3 regions of the Paenibacillus sp. CFBP13512 genome follow, and region 3 is predicted to be linked to each of the others. Evidence: predicted binding sites of a transcription regulator. Region 3 holds the regulator's gene; each other region holds the start of a gene.
What was found. The regulator Rex, encoded in region 3, represses fermentation and respiration genes when NADH is low (regulators of the CRP and FNR family bind a similar motif). The targets are predictions, from matches to a motif close to TTGTGAAATATTTCACAA.
Positions count from the first base shown of each region.

Region 1: the regulator Rex is predicted to act here: its motif matches at 4,837-4,854, upstream of PaeCFBP13512_RS10585 (AtpZ/AtpI family protein).
Region 2: the regulator Rex is predicted to act here: its motif matches at 5,154-5,171, upstream of nirB (nitrite reductase large subunit NirB).

Region 1 is NZ_QGAD01000006.1:39,253-47,673, forward strand. Features, by position in the region: gene atpG (ATP synthase F1 subunit gamma) at 1-116, opposite strand, end outside; gene atpA (F0F1 ATP synthase subunit alpha) at 252-1,766, opposite strand; gene PaeCFBP13512_RS10560 (F0F1 ATP synthase subunit delta) at 1,782-2,330, opposite strand; gene atpF (F0F1 ATP synthase subunit B) at 2,327-2,812, opposite strand; gene atpE (F0F1 ATP synthase subunit C) at 2,920-3,144, opposite strand; gene atpB (F0F1 ATP synthase subunit A) at 3,290-4,084, opposite strand; gene PaeCFBP13512_RS10580 (ATP synthase subunit I) at 4,077-4,490, opposite strand; gene PaeCFBP13512_RS10585 (AtpZ/AtpI family protein) at 4,483-4,728, opposite strand; gene wecB (non-hydrolyzing UDP-N-acetylglucosamine 2-epimerase) at 4,896-6,068, opposite strand; gene upp (uracil phosphoribosyltransferase) at 6,089-6,718, opposite strand; gene glyA (serine hydroxymethyltransferase) at 7,199-8,421, opposite strand, start outside.
Region 2 is NZ_QGAD01000002.1:391,712-400,132, forward strand. Features, by position in the region: gene PaeCFBP13512_RS03965 (methionine ABC transporter ATP-binding protein) at 1-77, opposite strand, end outside; gene PaeCFBP13512_RS03970 (alpha-keto acid decarboxylase family protein) at 357-2,039, opposite strand; gene nirD (nitrite reductase small subunit NirD) at 2,268-2,588, opposite strand; gene nirB (nitrite reductase large subunit NirB) at 2,604-5,024, opposite strand; gene PaeCFBP13512_RS03985 (cupin domain-containing protein) at 5,361-6,395, shown strand; gene PaeCFBP13512_RS03990 (DUF523 domain-containing protein) at 6,778-7,239, opposite strand; gene PaeCFBP13512_RS03995 (DUF1273 domain-containing protein) at 7,279-7,911, opposite strand; gene PaeCFBP13512_RS04000 (hypothetical protein) at 8,141-8,356, opposite strand; gene PaeCFBP13512_RS04005 (histidine phosphatase family protein) at 8,412-8,421, opposite strand, start outside.
Region 3 is NZ_QGAD01000001.1:72,770-81,190, forward strand. Features, by position in the region: gene PaeCFBP13512_RS00325 (sugar ABC transporter substrate-binding protein) at 1-1,003, shown strand, start outside; gene PaeCFBP13512_RS00330 (methyl-accepting chemotaxis protein) at 1,028-2,716, shown strand; gene PaeCFBP13512_RS00335 (cell wall elongation regulator TseB-like domain-containing protein) at 2,795-3,343, opposite strand; gene PaeCFBP13512_RS00340 (amidohydrolase) at 3,374-4,681, opposite strand; gene PaeCFBP13512_RS00345 (redox-sensing transcriptional repressor Rex) at 4,674-5,321, opposite strand; gene dinG (ATP-dependent DNA helicase DinG) at 5,318-8,212, opposite strand.

The DNA.
Region 1 (8,421 bases), on a different contig from region 3:
TTCTCTTGAGCTTTACGAAGTTTGGAAGCCGCAACCATTTCCATTGCTTTAGTGATTTGTCTTGTATTTTCTACGCTTTTAATCTGACGTTTGATCTCGCGCATACCTTTAGCCATATGATTTCACCACCTTAACCCTCTGAAAACAAGTTCAAAGTTGTTTCCTGAATCATGGTTGACCACAGTCCGACAGATTGGCTATCGGAGCTGTAGCAACTTCATTACAGAACATCTATTTTAGATCAAATGAACTTAGTTGGAGGTAGCAAAACCTTTTTTGAAGGTATTGATTGCATCAACCAACGCTTTTTCATTATCAGCTGTTAAATCTTTAGTATCACGAATCGATTGCAAAATCGCATCTTGGCTACTTGCCATGTAAGCAAGGAACTCGGACTCAAAGCGACGTACATCAGCAACCGGAATATCATCCAAATGACCTTTAACGGCAGTGTATAAGCTTACCACTTGTTGTTCTACTAACAACGGTTGGTTAACACCTTGTTTTAGAATTTCCATCATACGTGCACCACGGTTTAGACGGGACATTGTTGATTTATCAAGATCTGATCCGAACTGAGAGAACGCTTGAAGCTCACGATATTGAGCTAGATCTAGACGCAGTGTACCTGCAACCTTTTTCATCGCTTTAATCTGAGCGGAACCACCAACACGGGATACTGAGATACCAACGTTAATCGCTGGACGTTGACCAGAATAGAACAAGTCAGCTTCCAAGAAAATCTGTCCATCTGTAATCGAGATTACGTTTGTAGGAATATAAGCAGATACGTCAGATGCTTGTGTTTCAATAAATGGCAATGCTGTTAAAGAACCGCCACCTTTTGCATCACTAAGCTTAGCCGCACGCTCTAGCAAACGGGAGTGAAGATAGAACACGTCACCTGGGAATGCTTCACGACCTGGTGGACGACGAAGCAATAGGGATAATTCACGATAAGCTGCCGCTTGTTTGGACAAATCATCATAAATAATCAATGCATGTTCGCCTTTATACATAAAGTATTCACCCATTGCACAACCTGCATATGGAGCGATGTATAGTAGTGGTGAAGGATCAGAAGCCGCAGCAGTTACGATGATGGTGTATTCCAAAGCGCCATGACGACGAAGTGTTTCTACAACTTGAGCAACTGTGGATTGTTTTTGACCAATCGCTACATAAATACATTTTACGTTTTGACCTTTTTGGTTAATGATTGCATCGATAGCAATCGCTGTTTTACCTGTTTGACGGTCACCGATGATCAACTCACGTTGTCCACGACCGATTGGAACCATTGCATCGATAGCTTTGATCCCTGTTTGCATAGGTTCATGAACCGATTTACGATCAATAACACCAGGTGCTCCGCCTTCAACAGGACGGAATTCTGTTGCTGCAATAGGTCCTTTACCATCAACAGGTTGACCCAAAGGATCGACTACGCGACCTAGAAGAGCTTCCCCTACAGGAACTTGCATAATGCGTCCTGTGCGTTTTACTTGGTCACCTTCACGAATTTGTGAATATTCCCCAAGAATAACAACACCGACATTATTGGATTCCAAGTTCAAAGCCATACCCATTACGCCGTTAGAGAACTCAAGAAGTTCGCCTGACATTGCATTTTGCAAACCGTATACACGGGCAATACCATCACTTACTTGGATAACCGTTCCGACTTCTACGACTTCAATATCGTTTTTGTATTGCTCGATTTGACTTTTAATCAATGTACTGATTTCTTCAGGTCTGATACTCAAGTCAGTCCCCCCTATCTACTGTGCTTGTCTTTGAAAAGACTTTTCCAGACGGTTAAGCTTGCCTGAAAGACTTCCATCGTACAGCATGTCTCCGATGACGACTTTAAGTCCGCCAAGAAGAGTTTTGTCTACAATATTTTGCACACGAATTCGTTTGCCTGATAGTTGTCCGAATCTAGCAATGACTTCTGCTTGCTCACGCTCATCTAAAGGATAAGGTGTATATACAAAAGCATCGACTACTTTAAGAGTTCTACTTACGATCTCAGTGTAACTATTTAACAACTCGCCAAATATTCCATATCTTCCACGTTCGATCAACAATGTAATGGTATGAATTAACGGTTGTGATACTTTGCCTGCAAAAGCAGTTTCGATCACACGACGTTTATCTTCAAAAGATACATTTGGTGTTGCTATAAAATTGCGAAGATCTGCATCTTGTGCAAAAGCTTCAACAATTGCTTTTAGTTCTTGTTCCGTCTCTTCTACAGCGCCATTTTCAGATGCAGCTTCGAAAAGGGCTTTGGCATAACGCGTAGATACTACTGTATCCCGGCTCATTGTCTAATCCCTACTTCTTTCAGATAGTTGTCAACCAACTGATCTTGGGCTTTGGCATCCACTTCTCTTTCCAGTACTTTAGAAGCGATCTGTACAGAGACGGCGCCGATTTCACTGCGAAGTGCAGCAACAGCTTTATTTTTCTCGCTTTCGATTTCACGAGCCGCTTCTTCTTTAAGACGCGTCGTTTCCTCTTTAGCTTGAGTAATTAATTGTTCAGCTTGACGATTACTTGTCTGACGGGATTGCTCAATAATATCTTGAGCGTCCTTACGTGCTTGTTGAAGTGCAGCTTTTTGGTCTTCGACATATTGAGCTGCTTGACTGCGTGTTAATGCAGCTTCATCCATTTGCTGTTTAACCAGCTCACGTCTTTTCTCCATGACAGAGAACAATGGACCGAATGCATAACGACTTAATAACCAATATAAAATCAAGAAAGCAATAATTGTAACTACAAGACTGCTCCATACAAAATGCAAATCAGCTCACTCCTTCCTCAAAACATCTAAATAATTCTCAGGTACCCTGCACGCTAAAAAGAAGGCGCGGATGGCTGTGGCCTTCCCCGCCAATGTGTGTGCTTGATTTACGCTGCTGCGTAGAAAATGAACGCCAATACTACACCGATGATTGGCAATGCTTCTACCAAACCTACACCGATAAACATAACTGTTTGCAATGTTGCTTTTGCTTCTGGTTGACGAGCGATACCTTCAACCGTTTTACTTACGATTAGACCGTTACCAATACCTGCGCCCAATGCGCCCAAACCTACTGCGATAGCAGCTGCTAGAAATGCTAATGCTCCCATTTAAAAATCCTCCTTAAAGATATGTGAGATAGTAAATTTATATTGAGCCCGGTATGAAGGTTATCCTACTTCCGAACTTTGAACCCTTACACAGTGACTGATGATACCAACTATTCAAAAGTTGCCGAAACGTGCCGATAGTATTTTAGTGATCTTCTTCCGTCTCTAGTGACTGTGATATGTATACCATAGCCAGGATCGTGAAGACAAAGGCTTGGATAGAGCCAACAAATATACTGAATCCTTGCCATACAATAAGACCTACAACCGAAGCGATTGCTCCGTACCATACGCCTGACATTTTAAGTAATACCGCAATAAGAACTTCGCCGGCAAAAATATTACCGAATAGCCGCATACCGTGTGTCAACAGTTTGGAGAATTGTTCGATCAAGTTGATAGGGAAAAAGAAAAAGAACGGTTTGAAATAGTGTTTGAAGTATGACTTCGTATTTCTGACCATACCTAGGTAATGGACAAGAATGAATACGATTAGTGCCAGACCCATCGCTGCTCCAGCATCAGCTGTAGGTGATTTCCACCAAGCGACTTCCACACCATGACTTCCTTTTGCCAGTCCGTCCACTACAGATGTTAATGGTTGACCAAAAGCTGTAGCTTTTTCTACGCTTGTATAATCGAACACTAAACCAAATGGAAGCCCAAGCATATTGCTAACAAAGATGAACATAATCAAAGTCAAACCGAGAGAAAGAAAAGGCTTTCCTTTTTTGTAGTCCATTGTACTGGAAATCAGTCCTTGAACGAATTCTACGACCCATTCCATAAAGTTTTGCAGCTTGCCTGGATTTTCTACCGATAGATTACGCGTTGCTAGTTTCACTAGAATAAACACTACAGCACAACTAACAATCAACGCAATAATGATAGATAAATCAAAATCGATGCCCCCGACGTTTATCATCGGTGATTCATGCATTTTTCTCACCCCTTTCATTATCGGAGTTATCACGCTCATGGCGAGAAAGGAAATAACCGATAACAATTAGCGCGAATGGTGCGAACACCAAACTGCCAGCTAGGGCATGAATTTCAAACAAATGCGGGAACTCAATAGCAAGTACTACCGCTCCGATCGAAATTGCTGCACGTTGTGCAAACCCTAGACCCTTCGGTCCTCTTCTACCTGTTGCTGCTGCTTCAGTCATCATACTTACTTTTTTAGCTAAATATTTGGTGTTGATATAACTGACTGCCGAACCAATGATCATCCCAAAAGCGATCGGACGAGATTGAGGCAGGAATGCAACCGCTACAAAGCAAAGAGCTAGAAAAACAAAGGTAGTCCGGGTCAGCCAATAAATGTAACTTGGTATTTCATTCATTCGTTTCCCCCACTATTTTCTTAATGATAAGAACAATACCGAAAATACCTAGAATCATACCTGCAAGTACTCCGAGTCCGGTTCCTATTCCTGAACTATTCCATACTTTATCCAGCCAGGAACCGAACCAGAATCCGGCGAGTGTACATACAGCTAAATCTATTCCAATCACACTCACAAGTCCAACCGCTTTCCACGGGCTTGAACTTGAATTGCTTGATTTGGGTTCATCTGCCATTCTACACTCCACCCTCGGAATCCCAGTTCATTGTACTGAATCGGCTAAGCCTTTGTCAAACCATCTTCCTTTAGCGCATTAACGCAAGACTTTCACAGAACATCGTTGATATGAAGCGTTTCATCACACTAACCCTACAGTACCACTGTATACTGTGGAATCATTTTTCACAATACGACTGTGGGACCTTTTTTGAACGTTGTGTGAAACTCTTCAGGACGATCCTCTAAAATACCATAATGGTGCAAAATAGCATTGACAATCCGTGGCGATGCCTGACCATCACCATAAGGATTAGAAGCTTCACTCATCGAAGCATACAGTTCAGGATCGCTCAGCAGTGCATGTGCACGCTCATAGATCTTCTCTTCATCTGTACCTACCATTTCAAGTGTACCTGCTTCTATTCCCTCTGGACGCTCTGTGGTATCACGTAGCACCAGCACAGGAACACCAAATGAAGGTGCTTCTTCTTGAAGACCACCTGAATCGGTTAAGATCAGATGCGTATGCGGATAAAAATTATGCAAATCGACAACATCCAGAGGATCGATCAACTGAATGCGCGGATGGTTGCCTAATATTTCATGAGCAGGTTCTTTGACAGCTGGACTTGGATGCACTGGATACACAATAGCAATATCTTCAAATTCGTCAGCAATACGCTTGACCGCGCGGAAAATATTACGATGTGGTTCGCCTTGTGATTCACGGCGATGTGCAGTCATCAAGATCAGACGTTTACCTTCTGCCCATTCCAAAACAGGATGGTGATAATCAGGCTGTACAGTATATTGAAACACATCTGTAACCGTGTTGCCTGTGATATACACGCTTGACGGCAATTTATTTTCTTTTAGCAAATTGCCTGCCGACCAACTTGTTGGTGCAAAGTGTAAATCTGCAAGTACACCTGTCAATTGGCGATTCATTTCTTCAGGATAAGGTGAAAGCTTGTTCCACGTACGTAGTCCTGCTTCCACATGACCCACATTAATCTGCTGCATAAATGAAGCATAGCTCGCAAGAAACGTAGTCAACGTATCTCCATGAACCAGAACAATATCAGGCTTCACTTCTTGCAATACTGGCTCTAAGCCACTAAGTACACGCATCGAAATTTCGTTTAGCGTCTGACGATCTTTCATTACATCAAGATCATAGTCTGGAGTGATATTAAAAACTTCAAGAACCTGATCCAACATTTGACGATGTTGCGCAGTGACGCAAACGATTGACTCAATATGTTCAGGATGTTTTTGCAATTCCAAAATCAATGGAGCCATTTTGATTGCTTCAGGACGTACACCGAAAATAGTCATTACTTTAATTTTTTTCATAAGTCTGGGATTACCTCGCTTTACTTGGTTCCGTACAAGCGGTCTCCGGCATCGCCGAGTCCAGGTACGATATATCCATGCTCATCCAACTTCTCATCCAATGCAGCAACATAAATATCTACATCCGGGTGAGCGTCTTGAACAGCTTTGACCCCTTCAGGAGCAGCGATAAGATTCATCATTTTGATCTGAGTACATCCACGCTTTTTAAGAACATCGATCGCAGCAATAGCAGAACCGCCTGTTGCTAACATTGGATCAATAACGATCAATTCGCGTTCTTGTACATCTGTCGGAAGCTTCACATAATATTCAACCGGTTGGAATGTTTCTGGATCACGGAACAATCCCACATGTCCTACTTTAGCTGCTGGCAACAATTTAAGAACGCCATCTAACATACCCAATCCTGCGCGCAAAATAGGAATCAGACCTAACATACGTCCAGAAATGACTTTACCTTCTGTTTTGATTACAGGTGTTTCTACCGGAATTGATTCAAGTGGAATATCACGTGTGATTTCGTAAGCCATTAATGTTGCGACTTCGTCAACAAGCTCGCGGAAATCTTTCGTGTTAGTCTGTACATCACGAATAAATGTTAATTTGTGTTGAATTAAAGGATGATCGCATATTACTAATTTTGCCATGGTTTTTCCCTCCGGTACTTTTCAATAATAAACATTAGCTACATCCTATTTGCTATCACATCAGGTTTTGTGGCCATTCCACAAAGCAAAAGGATTAGGGGAATACGTTCTTACCCCATAAACCTCGTCTATTATATCATTCCCTGTGGGCAATTTCATCCGATATCCTGTCGAATTATTTCTTTTTAATACTTCATACTTTGATGAGCGTAAATATAGCTCTTATCAAACATGATTTTTAGCATAGCAAAATCCATTTTCTATATTGAGTCTATCAATATAACGCTTACAATTACCAGATAAAAACAAATTCTACAGCATTTCCACCCAGTCTTTTCTATTATAATGGTAAATGGCTTAAATGGCAGTAAATCTTTCAAATTTTTTTAAAAAAAATAATTAAAAACCGACAGAAATAAGAATTTCTGCCGGTTATCTAGAAGTTAACGGTGTTAAGGAGCTCTTTATTTGGTTTTGAAATTAATAATTCATTTGTTGATATAAAGGGTATTGGCTTGTTAATTCAGCAACTTGCGCACTTGCTTGGGCAAGAACAGCTTCATCTTTAGGTGCTTTAAGCGTCATCGCAATAATTTGACCGATCTTCACCATTGCTGCTTCATCCATACCACGAGAAGTCGCTGCTGGTGTTCCTAGACGGATACCACTTGTAATAAACGGGCTTGTTGGATCAAAAGGAATCGCATTTTTGTTCGTTGTGATGCCTACAGAATCCAGAACATGCTCTGCTTCTTTACCTGTGATATTCACGCTACGTGTATCCACAAGCATCAAGTGATTGTCTGTACCCCCTGAAACGATGGTCAATCCTTCGTCTACTAATGTTTGAGCAAGCACTTTTGCATTTTTGACTACATTTTGAGCATAAGTTTTGAAAGAAGGTTGTAATGCTTCACCGAAAGAAACTGCTTTGGAAGCAATAACATGCATCAATGGACCACCTTGTGAACCCGGGAATACTGCTTTATCAATCGCTTGTGCCCATGCTTTAGTACACATAATCATACCGCCGCGAGGTCCACGAAGTGTTTTGTGTGTTGTTGTTGTAACAAAATGCGCATGAGGTACAGGACTTGGATGTTCTCCAGCTGCTACCAATCCTGCGATATGCGCCATATCCACCATAAATAAAGCACCTACATCATTTGCAATCGAAGCTAATTTTTCAAAATCAATCGTACGCGGATATGCACTAGCACCAGCTACGATCATACGAGGACGATGTTTGAACGCTGCTTTGCGAACTTCATCATAATCGATAAGGAATGTATCTTCTTGTACACCGTAAGCCACAAAGTTATACAACAACCCAGAAGCATTTACAGGGCTACCATGTGTTAAATGTCCACCATGAGCAAGGTTCATCCCTAGAACAGTATCACCTGGTTTGAGCGCTGCAAGATAAACCGCCATATTCGCTTGTGCACCTGAGTGAGGCTGTACATTGACATGTTCTGCACCAAACAATTGCTTCGCACGATCACGAGCGATATCTTCAACCACATCTACATGTTCACAACCGCCATAGTAGCGTTTGCCTGGATAGCCTTCTGCATATTTGTTCGTTAATACCGAACCCAAAGCTTCGATAACCGCTTCACTTACAATATTTTCAGAAGCGATTAATTCGATGTTGTCACGTTGACGCTTAAGTTCAAGTCCCATTGCTTCTAGTACTGCCG
Region 2 (8,421 bases), on a different contig from region 3:
AGACTGACATCTTGCACAGCTGCATTCGTATTCCCCATCTTGCCAAAATATTTGCTCACGCTTTCCAGCGAAATCATTCCAGTTCCCTCCTCATCTCATAGCCGGTCTGATGAGAAACTTTTTATTCAATGTGTAATACAAATCTAGTGAAGCTGTTATACTCTATACTTCTGCTATATTATAAGGAATGTTATATGCTGTGTCACTACTTTTATTTATATCATCACTAAATATTCATTTGTTATGCTGTTCTGCTTTATGTAGACAAAAAAACATCTTCTCTATACGCAGAGAAGATGTTGATATATCGATTCATTTGATTGTATCACTTAAACCATTTTTTATCAGTTTGGATGTTATTGTTGCTGTTCTTGTTTTTGCAAAAACTCACGTGTTTTGCGTAGATACTTCGGTGCATCCATCGGATCATCAATCATCATTTCGATCAAGCATAGTTTTTGATTTTGCTGTTGTTCAGCTTCTTGAATCGCTTGATCTAATTCTTGATTGGTATGCACTTGCATTGTATACGCATCTCCACCGAAGGCTTCGATTAATTTGGTATACTGCCATCTCGGAATATCGTTATACATTTGCTTATCAATATCTACTTTTACATTCAGATACTTTTCAATCGTATAACCTTTATTATTGAGAACGAAAATAATCGGTTTGCATCCTTGTTCTAACATAGAGCTGATCTCTTGCACGGTTAATTGTAAAGATCCATCTCCTGTAAATAACAACACACGACGATCAGGAGCCGCTATACATGCACCAAAAGCAGCCGGTGTGGCATATCCGATACTTTGCCAGCCCGCTTGCCCGATATATGTTGCACCTTCAGGCAATTGAAGCTGAGAAATACCATATGTGAATGTACCCGTCTCTGCGATCACAATGTCATTTGCTGCTAATAATTGTTGAAAACGTGGATAGTAATTGCCTGCGTGTAACGGTTGGTCTTTTTCAGCAGATAATAGCTTCTCCGTATCATATAGGAATTCAGTTACTACAATCTCTGCCTGACTTCTCCAATCCAATTGAGCTAGCGCTTCTAACATGTCTTTGGCAAGAATATTAGGATAAACAGATTCACCAATTTTGACATGATCCGGTTGGATATTAATCACTTTTTGAAAATCTAATTCAGCTGTAAAATTGGCTGTATTCAGGTCAGACCAGATCAAGCCTGCCGCAATCACAAAGTCTGCATTTTCGACTGTATGACGTACTTCCTCACTACCAAAAGTCCCTCCGTACATTCCGATATAATGCGGATGACGTTCATCAAATCCACTTTTACCCATCATCATCGAAGCCGCTGGAATATTCAGATTCTCAGCCACTTGTTGAACAGGCATTTGTAGATCGTAACGAAGAACAGGATTATCTGATAAAAGAGCCCCGTTATTCGAGGATTGAATTAACTGATCTGCATGCTTCACTGCCGCTTGCAACGAATTGGAATGAGTAGATACTTGTAACGACGGTTCAATATGAGTCGTAATCGATTCTAATACCTGATCCAGAGCAAGCACTAGATAAACAGGCTTTTTAGTTGTCTTGGCAATATGAATCGCCTGTGGAATCTCTATCATTGCATTTTCTGGCGTTACGACTGCACTATAAGCTGTAATAGGCTCATACGCTTGACGGAACACATCATAATTTCCATCGAGTAAGCTATGATGCATCAACTGATGATCTTGCTGTGCTTGAGACTTGGGAGCACCTACAATATGAATAATCGGTACACTTTCACTATAAGCGCCTGCAATCGCATTACATGCGCTCATTTCTCCAACACCAAATGTCGTGATTAAAGCAGATAGCCCTTTGATTCGGGCATAACTATCTGCCGCATATCCAGCATTCAGCTCATTGCGTCCGGTTATAAATTCAATACCTTCGTATTCTTCTAACGTATCTAATAAAGTGAAATTATAATCACCAGGTATCCCAAAAACTTCAGTCAGTCCTTCACGCTTGAGACAATCGAGTAGATATTGACCTAACGTAATATTTGTTACAGACATTATTTTTTCCTCCTGTGTATTGCTAATGGTTAAGCTTTGTTATCGTTGTATACTTTCCATAGTCCCTGTCTTGCTTTAAAGACATTACCCTATTTCAGAAGAATTATTGCCATTTTTTGATATTTTCTTTAACTGATCTTTAGTTTCGTAAGTATAATCAACACAAAAAAAGCGGTCTTCTAATAGATAGAGACCACTTTTTGTTGGATTATTTTGTTGAAAATCAGATTAGAGTTGTACCCATACCACGTCTGCTTCTAGTTTGGTTGGGAACACAGTCACCTGTCCTTCATCCGGTGCTTGCACAAGACCTGTTCGCAAATCAATCTGCCAATCATACAGCGGATCATATAAGATATGCCCGGATACAATCCCTTCTGCAATAGGGCCACCTTTAGGATGAGGGCTTTTATTTTCTAATGCAAAGACTTCTTCATTGGAGGTACGGAAAATAGCCAATTCTATCTCTTTCAATTGCACCACACGTCCAATCTGTGGCAAAAATTGATCAATGGATCCGATTGGATAAAATGTTTGAGTATCATTCATTATGCTTCTTCTCCTTTAGACTTCCATTTTATGAAAAAGAGCTTCACGAGTTGGTGTATCGTTAATCACTTTTTGCCAAGGATCTTCGACTTGTGCCAGTGCAAGATTGACCCGTTCGATCAATTGTTGACGATTTTCTACATTGGTCACCACTGCTTCATAAATAGTTGGTAGACCGATACGTTCTACCCATTCCGATGTTCTTTCCAAGTATTTACCTGTTTCGCGGTAGTATTGAATAATCGCTCCACAAAGATCAATCAATTCTTGATCGGTTTTCACTTTGCAGAATGAATCGGCTAGACGGGCTTTGATCCCTCCGTTGCCTCCGATAAAGATTTCCCAGCCGCCATCGTTACCAACGATTCCGATATCTTTAGTACACGATTCTGCACAGTTACGAGGACAACCGTTGACTGCCATTTTGAATTTGGCAGGGAAATCTAAGCGTTCAAAGCGACGTTCCAGATCAGCACCCATACCCATCGAATCCTGTGTTCCAAAACGGCAATATTGAGCACCTACACATGTTTTGACTGTTCGTAACGATTTGGCATACGCATAACCGGAAGGCATATCTAATTCTTCCCAGACTTTTGGCAAATCTTCTTTCACTACACCGATCAAGTCGATCCGTTGTCCACCCGTCATTTTCACTGCTTGTACATTATATTTGACAGATACATCAGCGATCCGTTTTAATTCTTCCGGTGTAGTTACCCCACCATACATACGAGGTACAACAGTATACGTACCGTCTTTTTGAATATTTGCATTCATCCGTTCATTCACAAATCTAGATGATTTCTCATCTTGATATTGTGCTGGATCAAGCATACCTAGATAATAGTTGATCGCTGGACGGCATTTCGAACAACCTTCAGGTTGCTTCCACTCTAGTACATTCATTACTTCTTTAATGGTTTTAAGTCCTTTTTCTTTGATTCCAGCAACTACTTCATCACGACTAAGTGGTGTACAGCTACACATGCCCTGACTGGCTCCAATCGTGGCTCCGTCACCCAGTACATATTGCAAAATTTGTTCAACAACAGGCTTACATCCACCACATGAACGGCTTGCTCCGGTACATGCTTTGATCTCATCGACCGTTGTTAATCCTTTTTCTTGAATAGCACTGACAATATCAAGCTTGGTGACACCGTTACAACCACACACAATCTCACTATCTGCCATCGTATCGACAGATGATTTCTTTTTGCTATGATCGCATCCGCCTGTACCCATCAATTCGGCATATAATTCATCGGTCATCGGTGCACCATCACGAATCAACTTTTGCAATGGAGCGGCATCCGTAATATCTCCAAAAAGAACAGCACCGACAATCGTTTGATCTTCTAAAATGATTTTTTTATACGTGCGTTTCCAATCATCACGCGCTGTAATCACTGATTGGTGTTCATTTTCAATAAATACGCCTGCTGAAAATACATCTACACCGGAAATTTTGAGTTTGGTCGAGACCACTGAACCTTCATACGGCTGAGTATCAATCCCGCATATATGTTTCGCCAAAATCATTCCTTGTTCAAACAGTGGAGCAACCAATCCATAACAACTTTCTCTATGTTGTACACATTCACCTACAGCGTAGATGTTATCTACAGAAGTCTGCAAATAGTCATTCACAATAATGCCTCGACCGGTCTCGATGTTGCTTTGTTTGGCGACTGCAATATTAGGCTTAATTCCTGCCGCCATAACGACGAATTGAGCAGGCAATGTCGTACCGTCTTTGAATACCAATTGCTCTACTCGTTCTCCACCTAGTAGTTCAACTGTCTGTGCACCCGTCAAGAATTTGATACCTTGACGTTCTAATTCTTTACGTAACATCGATGCGGCTACAGAATCCAATTGACGCTCCATCAGATCATCCATTAAGTGGACGACTGTGACATCCATTCCTAGACTCACCAATCCTTTAGCGGCTTCTAGTCCTAACAATCCTCCACCAATAACAGCGGCTTGTGGATAATGGGCAGCAGCATCGATCATTTGATGGCAATCGGCGATATCACGGAAACCAACAACTCCTTGTTTGTCATGACCCGGTATCGGTAAAATAAACGATTGCGATCCTGTGGCGATAATCACTTTGTCGTATGGAACCATCATTCCATTATCCGTATGAATTATTTGTTGCCCGGCATCGATACGTGTCACGGTTGTACCTGTATGCAGTGTGATTTGATTTTGCTCATACCATTCATGACTATTCAAAATAATATCGTCTATTGTCTGTGTACCTTCCAAAACATAAGACAACATAATCCGGTTATAGTTCGGATGTGGCTCACTGCCAAATACCGTAATATCGTATTGTCCACCTAATTTAATAATTTGTTCTAACGTTGCGACCCCCGCCATACCGTTACCTATTAGAACCAGTCGTTCTCTTGTTGCTGTCATATCAAAATCCCCCTTTTTTGATGTGAATCTATATGCCATTTGTTCCATGAGTATGTTATATATAAAACAATCTTTAATATCTAAAATTTATTGGTTTATATTCAGTATATCCATCTTACTTTCTATATGTAGTGATCTAAATCACAAGCTTTTCGAAATATAAAGACACAAAATAACCCTTTTTATCAAATTGGTCATTAGAATGTATCCATTTTGCAAGGGAAACCGTCTATTCGACACGATAGATGGGCTTATAGTGCCATGTGCAAAAAAAGAAGCTATGACAAAATACAAATTAGCTTAGAAGATTAATCATAAAAGCAATGGAGGGTTATAATGACCAAAACATTTAAATACAGGCTTGAACAACAAACAGCCTATGAACATAGTGGTGGCCAAATGCGTGAGGTGTCTGTCGCAGACTTTCCTGTATCCACAGCGATGACTGGTGTATCGTTACGACTGGCTCCGGGAACATTAAGAGAATTACACTGGCATGCCAATGCTTCTGAATGGGGTTATGTCGTTAGTGGCAGTTGTCGAACAACGATTCTACATCCTGATGGAACAACGTACATAGATAACTTTAATAGTGGAGATGTATGGTATTTTCCCAAAGGCTACGGTCATTCGATTCAAGGCATGGGACCGGATGAATGTCATATTATTCAGATTATGAATAACGGTTCGTTTACCGAAAAACATACCTTTAGTATTACCGACTTTATCGCCCAGACTCCGATCGAATTAGTCGCTCAGAATCTAGGTATTTCGATTGAAGATGCACAACGTTTGCCGAAAAAGGAATCTTATTTTGCTTACGGGCAGGTACCGGATGATTCTACTTTGGATGCTACAGCACGTAGCGCTACAGGGCTTACCAGTATGCATCGCTATCCACTAATGGCTCAAGATCCCAAGCGTGTTCCCGGTGGAGGTACAGAACGGGTCGCTTCTGCACGCCTATTCCCGATTTCTACCAATATGACAGGAGCGATTATTGAGATTCAGCCGGGCGCACTACGAGAAATGCACTGGCATCCAAATACAGACGAATGGCAATATTATATAAGTGGTACAGCACGTATGGCTGTTTTTTTGGGTCAAGGAGAATTGATTGAAGATCAGTTTGAAGCTGGAGACGTGGGTTATGTTCCAGAAGGAGCCGGGCATTACATTTATAACAATGGAACTGAAGTGTGTCGTATCTTAGTAGGCTTTAACCACGGGCAACATGAGACGATTGATCTGACCAAATGGATCTCCAGTACACCAAACGATGTTCTAGCGACTAATCTAGAAATCAACCGTGAACAAGTGAGTCAATTGCCTCAACGTCACTGGTTTATCGCTCCTGCTGCTTTGCAGTAAACCGTTTAATATTGCATTTTACATCTACATCTACATCTACATCTACACATGATGCTATTTGAGAATGTGGATACTTATACAGTTTGTAGAAATAAGATTATTGATACTATTTATTGATATATACTGAACCTGAATATTATGCTAATGATGATTTTAGTTTGTCCCAAAGATTGACTGCACTTATCCTATTTCTATAAAAAAGATCATGCCAATACACCATTATCTACATTAAGATATCCAAGTACGTACGGTACCTGGCGTAGAGTGTATCGCATGATCTTTTTTTATATGGATTTGTATATGGAAAGGAACATGATTGTTCGTTATTGATAAAATTATCGCTCTCTAGTATTACTCTATTAAAATAAGAAGGCAGTGACTCCTATTGTTCTAGCAAAAAATCACAGGTATGTTCATCGACAACTTGAATATGATTTTGCCGAAAAAGAGCGGCTGTTAAGCCAGAGCCAATGATCTTATTTCCGCTAAATGTACCATCATAGACCATCTGACTTCCGCAAGAAGGGCTGTTGGCTTTTAGTACTGCTACTGTAATCTTTGCTTGTTGCGCTTGTTCCAAAGCGACCAAAGCTCCTGCTTTGAATGATTCGGTGACATCTTCACCCGATACAGTCATCACTTTGGCTGTTCCAGACCAGACATCTTCGGCTGTTCCGCCTACAATTTCTGCCGGTTCGCGTGGTGTAGTCAGACCTCCTAACACTTCCGGGCAAAAAGCGATCGCTTTGCCTTGCTGAATCAGTTGATCTAAAGGTTGCACTAAATTGCTTCTGCCATCATACCTACAGGCTATTCCTGTCAGGCAAGCACTGATGCCAATCATGCTCCACTCCTCCTTTTTACCTACTTTTTTCCAAATCGATCAAATCTCTTCAAAAGGATCGTGATTAGGATGGGTTCCATCGATCGTTTCGGTCGGAGATTCTGCAAACGATTCTTCCAATTGCTGATCGAGTTGCTGTTCATCGGCAATACTTTGAATGTCTTCTGAGCTAATACTGATATAGATATAACCATCTGCTTGTTGCTTTTTCAACGCTTTTTCTTTAAAAAATCGAGGGCTTCCTTCGCCTCCGTCTTCATCATAAACCAGTAAAATACCGTCTGTTTTGCGAAATAACAAATCATCCCGAGCTGTAAATTGCCAGATTCCTTGATAGGGCTGTTTACTGACTAGACCGTAATAATCGACACCTTTACAAATCTCTTCATAATACGTCTTTTTATCTTCACTCCACTTTTCTTCAGGATTCGCAAAAGCAGAAAGAATGGATAGTCGTAACTGAGGATATTGTTCTTTCAGTGCAATCACCACTTCACAAGCCCAGAGATCAACACCATACTGCCCGGGCGTAATCACCCACTCTAATCCTTCTTCGATCAGTGGTATTAATTTGCTTCGTAGTGCCTGCTGAATAAAGGGAATCCCTTCATGCTTTTGTCCAAAAATATTCAATTCATGTGCACGATAACCGGTCACCAATAAATTCTTCATGCCTTGCTGTCCTCCGCTTCTGTTCATGCTCTTATTCCATCATAACATGAAGCGAAATAAAGCAAAAATCGATCGGTATGGAATACGAAGAATAGTCAATTTTGATATATGATAAAAAAAATAAACCTACTCAGTATCAACACTGAATAGGTTTACTTCATAAGATTCGATTATTTTCTGTATACCATTATCTTTTATTGCATGTGGTCACACTGATATTACAAAGTGCTTAGGTTCCCATTTTCTTACGTTGGTTATTTACTTTTTTGGTCATCTGGCTTTTCATCTTTTTACCGCCGCCATCAAATCCATTATTAGAGCCTTTACCTTGTTGGTTTGCTTGCTTTTTCATTGCTAACAAACGTTTAGCCGCTTCAGCCTGGCTGACTTTTTGTGCTTGCTTGGATTCTTCTGTTACTTCATTGTGTTCTTGTTCTGTACTCATTGTGTTCACCTCAATTTCATCATAGCATAAGGGATGGTTCAACTCCACGAATACTTTATCTTCTT
Region 3 (8,421 bases):
CCCCGCTCTTTTGTTGATCGCTCTGATTGTGCTTATTTCGGGTTGTACTTCTAGCCCTTCTGTAGCTCCTGTTACAACCGATTCTACTGCCTCTTCTACAACTACAGCAGCAACAACTCCTACAACTACGACTAACACAGCAGGAAAGATCACTATTGGTGTATCTATTCCAGATATGAATGATCGCTTTATCAGTTATGTAGAGGCTGGTATGGAAGACTATGCCAAAACACAACCTGATATCACTGTCACTTATGCAGATGCCAAAAATGATCCCTCTATTCAACTTCAACAAATCAAAGAATTTATTGCTCAGGATGTCAAAGCAATTGCTTTTTTACCGATGGACGCTACTATTTCCAAAACGATTGTAGATTTAGCTAATCAAGCGAATATTCCTATTATTGCGGTAAATCGTACGTTTAAAGAATTAACAACTACCACATCTTACATCGGCTCTGATTCTTTGACTGCCGGTACACTTCAAATGAACGAAGTGGCTAAATTGTTAGGTGGCAAAGGTAATATTGCCATTATGGATGGCGATATGGGTAGTGATGCCCAGATAAACCGTACTCAAGGTAACAAGGACGTTATTGCCAAATATCCGAATATGAAGATCGTTTTTGAAGAAACCGCTAATTATGATCGTGCTAAAGGTATGGCATTGATGGCTAAATGGTTAGCATCCGGTCAAAAAATTGATGCGGTGGTAGCCAATAACGATGAAATGATTATTGGCGCTATTTTGGCGGCACAAGTGGAAGGTCAAGATCAAAATATTATATTTGCCGGTGTCGATGGTACGATGGACGCTCTTAATTTTATGAAAGCCAATAAGTTAAAAGTCTCTGTTTATCAAAATGCGGCTGCTCAAGGATCTCAAGGGCTCAAAACTACGATCGAAGCTGCAAATGGTAAACAAGTCGAAAAAGAAATCATTATTCCTTATGAATTAATTACCGAAGCCAATACAGAAAAGTATATTGCCAAATGGAAATGATTATATATAAAGGAGTGGTCTCTGATGCGTCTATCTATCCTGCATAAGCTTTTAGCTGGATTTCTTGCCATTGCCCTGATTGCTGGCTGTGCAGGAGTCATTTATATTATGTCTCTACAACAAATACAAAAATCAATGAGTACAATTCTAGATCGTTATGTCACACTTAAATCGCAAGCCGATAATTTAAAGTTTTATGCGACCAGTCAAAATGGATATATGCAGACCTATATGTTAAGTCGTGATTCTTATTATGGTTCTCAATTATTAAGTACCAACGATCAGACGACCCAACTTTTAACAGATATGAAAAGTCTAGTCGTCTCTACTGAAGATACTGAAAAAATAGATTACATGCTCAAAATGAATGACTATTACAAAACACATGCTCAAGAATTATTTAACCTTCCTCCTACACAACTGGATCAGTCTTATCTCGATATCATTACAATCGTTATTCCTGTAGGTAGTGTTATTGTTAAATTTGCTCAACAATTTTCAGATCAGCAAGATGCTCTTATGGAAACTGCTAAAAATGAAAATCTGCAAAAAGTATTACATGCTCGTCAACTAGCAATTACGATCAGCGTTATTAACTTTGCTCTAGCTATTATCATCGGTATCATTATTTCTCGTCTGATCTCCAAGCCATTACAGAAATTAAATAAAGCGGCTAAAGCGATATCTACAGGTGATCTTAATATTGAAGATGTAACCGTCAAGCAAAAAGATGAACTAGGCGAGCTAGCGTTTTCTTTTAACAGTATGAAAAATAATCTGCGGCATCTCGTTCATGAAATTAATGATAATGCAGCACAGGTCATTTCTATTTCTAGAGATGTAGCAAGTGGAACGTCTGAAACAGGCAAAGCAGCAGAACATGTAGCTGATATTATGTCAGACCTCTCAAATAGTACCCAAGATCAGGTCAAAATTGTTGAAGGCGGTCTACAAGCTGTATATGATGTGAATAAAGATATTCAGCAGATCGATCAAAGCAGTCAACAAGCAATGAATGTCGCTCAACAAGCACAGACACAAGCTTTACTAGGTGATAAAGAAATATCTCATGTTATGAATCAAATGGATCAAATTCAGCAACGGATGAGTAAGCTGGAAATCATTATTTCGTCGCTTAACAAACGCTCTAGTGAAATCGAAGAAATCAATAATGCTATTTCTTCTATCGCTTCACAAACAGGTCTATTATCACTGAATGCTGCGATTGAAGCGGCTCGGGCTGGAGAACATGGACGTGGATTTGCTGTAGTAACTTCCGAAATTCGCAAACTATCCAATGAAACGAATGATTCTGTTAAACGTGTTAAAGAACTCGTGAATACGATTCAGAATGAGACTAGAGGTGCAACTGAATCGGTTGAAAGTATGGTTAAAGAAGTGAGTCAAGGTATCACGGCTGCCCATTCTGTAGGAAATCTGTTCAATACGATCAAAACTTTGACCGATCATACAACCGCTGAGATTAAAGAAGTCACCGATTCGCTTCATCATTTATCCGGTCATTCGGAGAAAATTGTAAAATCGATGGAAAATATTTCAGGATTAACCGATCATGTCGCTTCAAATACCGAAAGTGTAAGTGCGGCTACAGAAGAGCAGTTAGCTTTCCTTGAAGAAAGCACAGCGCATACGGCTACACTTCATGCGATGGCAGAGAAATTACAAAGCACTGTTTTACAATTCCGCTTATAATCCTATATCTCCATTACAACAAAAAAGCATGATCTGGATGAATTCATACACTGAATTCAAAAGATCATGCTTTTTGAGTTACTCTTCTTGACCTGTTCCTTTTAATATCGCTGGTAGTTCCATCGGTTCGCTTAATTTAGCTCCATCACGGAAATTATAAAAAATATAATAGTAACGTTCATTGAGTTTGGCAAAGACTTGCCATGCATATTTTCCTTTGAATGAACCGGGAACAATACGTACAGCTTCTGCTCCAGGCAGATCATTTTGTAGTAAAGCATTTACTTTTTCGTATGTCACTGTACCTGCTGTTTTCTCAACATGTACGGCATTAGCACCTTCAGCGACTGAGCCATCAATATTGAACTTCACCCAGACCATAAGGTCTTCTTGTGCTATGTTCTTACCTTCAACTACCCAATACGTTGAAGTATCTGTCCAGACAGAATTAAATGTACGTGTCACAGATACGATATCAGCCTTTTCCTGTGCACTGTTGATCGCCAGCTGCTCTTTACTCCATGGCTGCGCCATAACATGAACATAAAATTGATTAACACCTAATACAAGCAATCCTACTACTACAATAATGATTGCGATCCATTTTCCACTTCCCAAATTTCGCAAAACACGCCATCCTTTCCTGTCGACTTCCGGTTAGCGTTTGAGCAAACCTTCAAAAGCACTTTGGGCTTCATGACGAATTTTTTCTTCATCCAGTGTTAATGATATACCATCTTTGATCAATTGCTTACCATCTACCCAGACATGCAATACATCTTTAGCTGATGCAGAATAAATGGTATGTGAGATAAAGTCAGTACGTGGCAAGAAATGCGGTTGATCTACATTTAATGCCGTAATATCGGCTTTCATACCGACAGCAAATGTACCTACGTCATTCAAAAATACAGATTTCGCACCGTATTCTGTACCCATTTTCAATGCTTCTAATGCAGGTACCGCTGTTGGATCTCCGGATACTCCTTTATGAATAAGAGCTGCCAAACGCATCTCTTCAAACATATCCAAGTTGTTATTACTTGCCGGGCCATCTGTTCCTAAAGAAACGACTACACCTGCACGTAATAAATCAGGAACACGAGCAACACCACTTGCTAATTTCAGATTACTACCTGGATTATGCGAAACAGCTACTTTATGTTGCGCAAGCATTTCGATCTCTTCATCATTCAAATGAACAGCATGTGCCAAAAGGGCTGGACGCGTGAAAAATCCTAATTTCTCCAAATGAGCTACAGGACGTAATCCATAATCAGTTACATTTAATTGTACTTCAGCTAACGTCTCAGACATATGTGTATGCAGCGGCAAATCCAAGTCATGTGCTGCTTGTACAAATTGTTCGATGTATGCAGGAGGACATGTATACGGCGCATGTGGAGACATCATTGTTGTAATACGTCCATCAGCTTGACCGTGCCAATCCCGTGCAAAGTCGATAGATTGTTGTAACTTTTGCTTTTGCTCTTCTTCTGAACATAAGCCGATAACACCACGCATCAATACAGCACGCATTCCTGATTGCTCTACGACTTCAGCAACACGCTCTGAACGATCATACATATCCAGGAATGTCGTAGTACCGCCTTTTAACATTTCAAGTACAGATAATGATGTTCCCCAGTATACATCGTCACTGGTAAACTTCGCTTCCATCGGCCACATTTTTTCCTGTAACCATACTTGTAGTGCAAGGTCGTCGCCATATCCACGTAGCAAAGACATTGCCGCATGACCATGACTGTTCACTAGACCCGGGATAAAGAACAAATGATTACCATCGACTACTGTTGTTCCTTCTTCAATCACAGGCTCTTCTTCTCCAAGATAAGTGATCCATCCATCTTCAATCACCATATGTCCGAAAAGCATCGATTTTTCTTCACTCATTACAGCAAACATACCGTTTTTGATAACCCATTTGTTCGAGGTGTTATTCATTAGTTTCATGTTCCTTTCCATCTTCCAGATAATAGGCAAGGCTTAGTAAGTCCGTTGTAAAATCAGCAGTGTGTACACGAATATGCGGTGGAGCTTTCAAAATAATCGGTGCAAAGTTCAAAATGGCTTCGATCCCTGCTTCAATCAATTGATCTGCTACACGCTGTGCTTCAATATTAGGCACAGTAATAATACCAATACGAATACTTTTCGCTTTGACTGTTGCTCCAAGTTCTTCGATCGGTTGTACAACTAATGTATTGATCATCGAACCGACTTTGGGTTCAAGAGAATCAAACACAGCTACGATTTTCATCGTTTCTTTCAAATACATATTATAGTTCGAAAGGGCATGCCCTAGATTACCTGCACCTACAAGTGCGACATTGATCTGTTGATCTAATTTTAAAATATGACGTATTTTCTCAATCAGATAGGATACATCATACCCGATTCCTTTACGTCCAAAATCTCCAAAATAAGCTAAGTCTTTGCGAATTTGTGCTGGATTCAAATCTAATTTTTGTCCCAATTCTTGCGAAGACACTGTGGGAACTTCACGGGTGTGAAGTTCGTTCAGATATCTAAGGTATACAGGTAGTCTTCGCACGACTGCTTCTGATATTTTGTCGGATTTCATGCTTGCTCCCCCTCTTGATTTACAGTTTCCTTTTCAGGTTCGGCCTGGCTAAGCCATTCTGTAATACGGGGTACCATCTGCTCTGTCGGCATATGTTCCATTTTGGGACCGGGTAATGAATATAGAAAATGCTTGCCATAATAGGACTCGATCACACGAGTGTCATAGACAATAACGATTCCCCGATCACTAGATGTCCGTACTAATCTACCAAAACCTTGTTTGAAACGGATAACTGCTTGCGGTACAGATAATTTCATAAATGGATTTTTCTTTTCTTTTTTAAGCCGTTCGCTTTTGGCTTCTAGCAATGGATGATTGGGCGGTTGAAAAGGTAATCGTACAATCGCCAGACATGTTAATGCTTCGCCAGGAATATCGACACCTTCCCAGAAGCTACTTGTTCCAAGCAATACAGAAGCAGAACGCTCCTGGAATCTACGAGTAAGCTTCGTCCGACTCCCTCCATCAACGCCTTGACCAAATACAGCAATATCACTATGTGATAACTTCTCTTTTAATGGTTCATACACCTGCTTGAGCATTCGATATGAGGTAAATAAAACCATCATTCGTCCTTGCGTTGCTTTCGCAGTCTCTGCTAACGAGTTCGCTAATGTATCTACAAAGAATGCATCACCGACACTGCCTTTGACACTTGGGAAGTCACGTGGAATCAACAATAGCGATTGCTCACGATAATTAAAAGGTGAAGATAACTGTTCAGTCATCAATCTGCCTTCTTTTTCCGCTTCGACAAGTCCCAGTTGTTCAATCATATATTGGAATTTCTTTTCTATTGATAATGTTGCGGATGTTAGAATAATACTTTTCTTTTTATCGAAAAAGTACTCTTTCAATTGCTTGCTCACATCCACAGGCACAGCATACATCTGTAAAGACTTGCTACGGTAATTTCCATTGGCTTCATACCAGTAGACTGTATCTGTACTTTCCAGCTTCACAAATTGACGTAGATCGTCTCGAACGACAGTCAAATCTTTGAATAGACCCGATACATCAGTCACCAGACTATCTGTGCCTAACTGTTCATCGCTTTCTTTGATCTGATTCATTACTTGTTCGCCTTTACGAATCAATTGACTCAGTCCGATATGGATCTGATTCTCCAAATCCGTAATTACCGTCCATTCTGTTGGTTGCTTCTCAGGTAACAAACGTAATGTAAATTGTCCAGCTTCTCCCGGAGCAGCATCACTACGCTGAGGTAATAAAGCAAATAATAATTCACTCAATTTGTCCCAGTTTTCTTTGACATCTACAATTTCAGGATATAGATTATCTATCGCTATCGCCCAATCCATACCACGCTCATTACCAGATGAACCTAACTGTTGACGCAAAATAGCCAGCTGACCATTTTTACTGTCTTTGAACAAACGAAGTAACGGATGAACCAATGTGAAATATTTCATATGCATACCCAAGTGCTTACCTGCTACATCTTCTAAATGATGCGCTTCATCAATCACCAATCGATCATAAGCAGGCAATAATTGGTGCCCTGCTTTGACATCGGTAAATAATTTGGAATGGTTCGTAATAACGACATCAGCTGTACCTGCTTCATGCTTCGCACGATGGTAGAAGCATTTGCGGAACCACGGACATGCACGACCAAGACAAGAATCGGTATCACTCGCTACCGTCTCCCAGAAATCGGCTCCACGGTTACCCATGTTCAGCTCTTCATCGTCACCGGTTTCCGTCGAATTTAACCAGACAATCATTTGAGCTGCAATCAATACATCTTCTTTAGGACTTTGAAATTCTTTTGTATTTATTTTATGCTCAAATTTGCGCAGACACAAATAATGCTGGCGTCCTTTAAATACGGCAGCACGAAATGTAAATGGAATCACTTGAGTCAGTAATGGAATATCCCGTTCTCGTAACTGTTCTTGCAAATTAATCGTATGTGTACTTACCATCACACGATCGTTTTCTTTTACACTATGATAGATCGAAGGTAATAAATAACCTAACGATTTGCCCGTTCCTGTTCCTGCTTCGATCAATAGATGTTTATCATCCGTCATCGCTTTGATCACTTCTTCAAACATCCGATTCTGCGGTTCACGTTCTTCATAATGAGGAAGTAAATTACGCAAATTCTGTTTCACTTGCTCCAAAAATTCATCAAAGGACACATCGGCAAGTGGCATATTTCCACGCTCTTCATGAGCAGGTAAAATCTCATTCCAATCGCCTACTTTTAACGCCAATTGACGGAAAAAGCGATGTTCGTCTAAATCTTGAATCGGCTGTGCTTCTTTCTCCATCCGTACTCCATCAAAATACCAACCTAGATCGCTATCCTGATTATCAAATAGTTCAGATAATCGTTGTACCGTAATCAATGGGAGGTCATTCAATTCTTCCAAACATTTCAGAAATACATGAGCTGTCGCTAACGCATCGCTATCTGCTTGGTGAGGACGATCATGGACAAATCCTAAATCTTTACTGACCATACTTAACTGGTAACTTGAAAGATTCGGAAAAAAAATACGCAATAAATCCATAGTATCTAATACTCGACCTGTAAAAGCCAAATATCCGGTCTGATCCAAAGCTCGTTGTAAAAATCCTAAATCAAATCCAACGTTATGCCCAACAAGCACAGCGTCTTCTAGTAGAGGAATCATCTCCAAAATGACATCATCTAACTCTGGAGCGTCGACTACATCTTCATTTTTAATTCCGGTTAAACCTTCTATAAAAGGAGGAATAGGCACTCCTGGCTTCACCATAGAAGAATATACGGTGGAAATACTTAAATCATGATCTATAATGGCAAGCCCAACTTGAATAATATCATCGGTGGACTGAGTACCTGTGGTCTCAAAATCCAGTACGGCAAATTTCATGGATGTCTAAATCCTCTCCTTGCTGTCGTCTCAACCTGATGTCGAAATGTTCACCTATCAGCATACCAGAAGAAGACGGTTTTGAAAATCAAAGGGTGGGTGGTTATTTAAATTTTAGCTTTTCGTGGGGTGGCGCTGCGAGGAGAAAATCGTTCTTGTCGTCGCTTGTTGTAAATGAATCCTTTAAATGACTGCTTCACAGTCAGGAT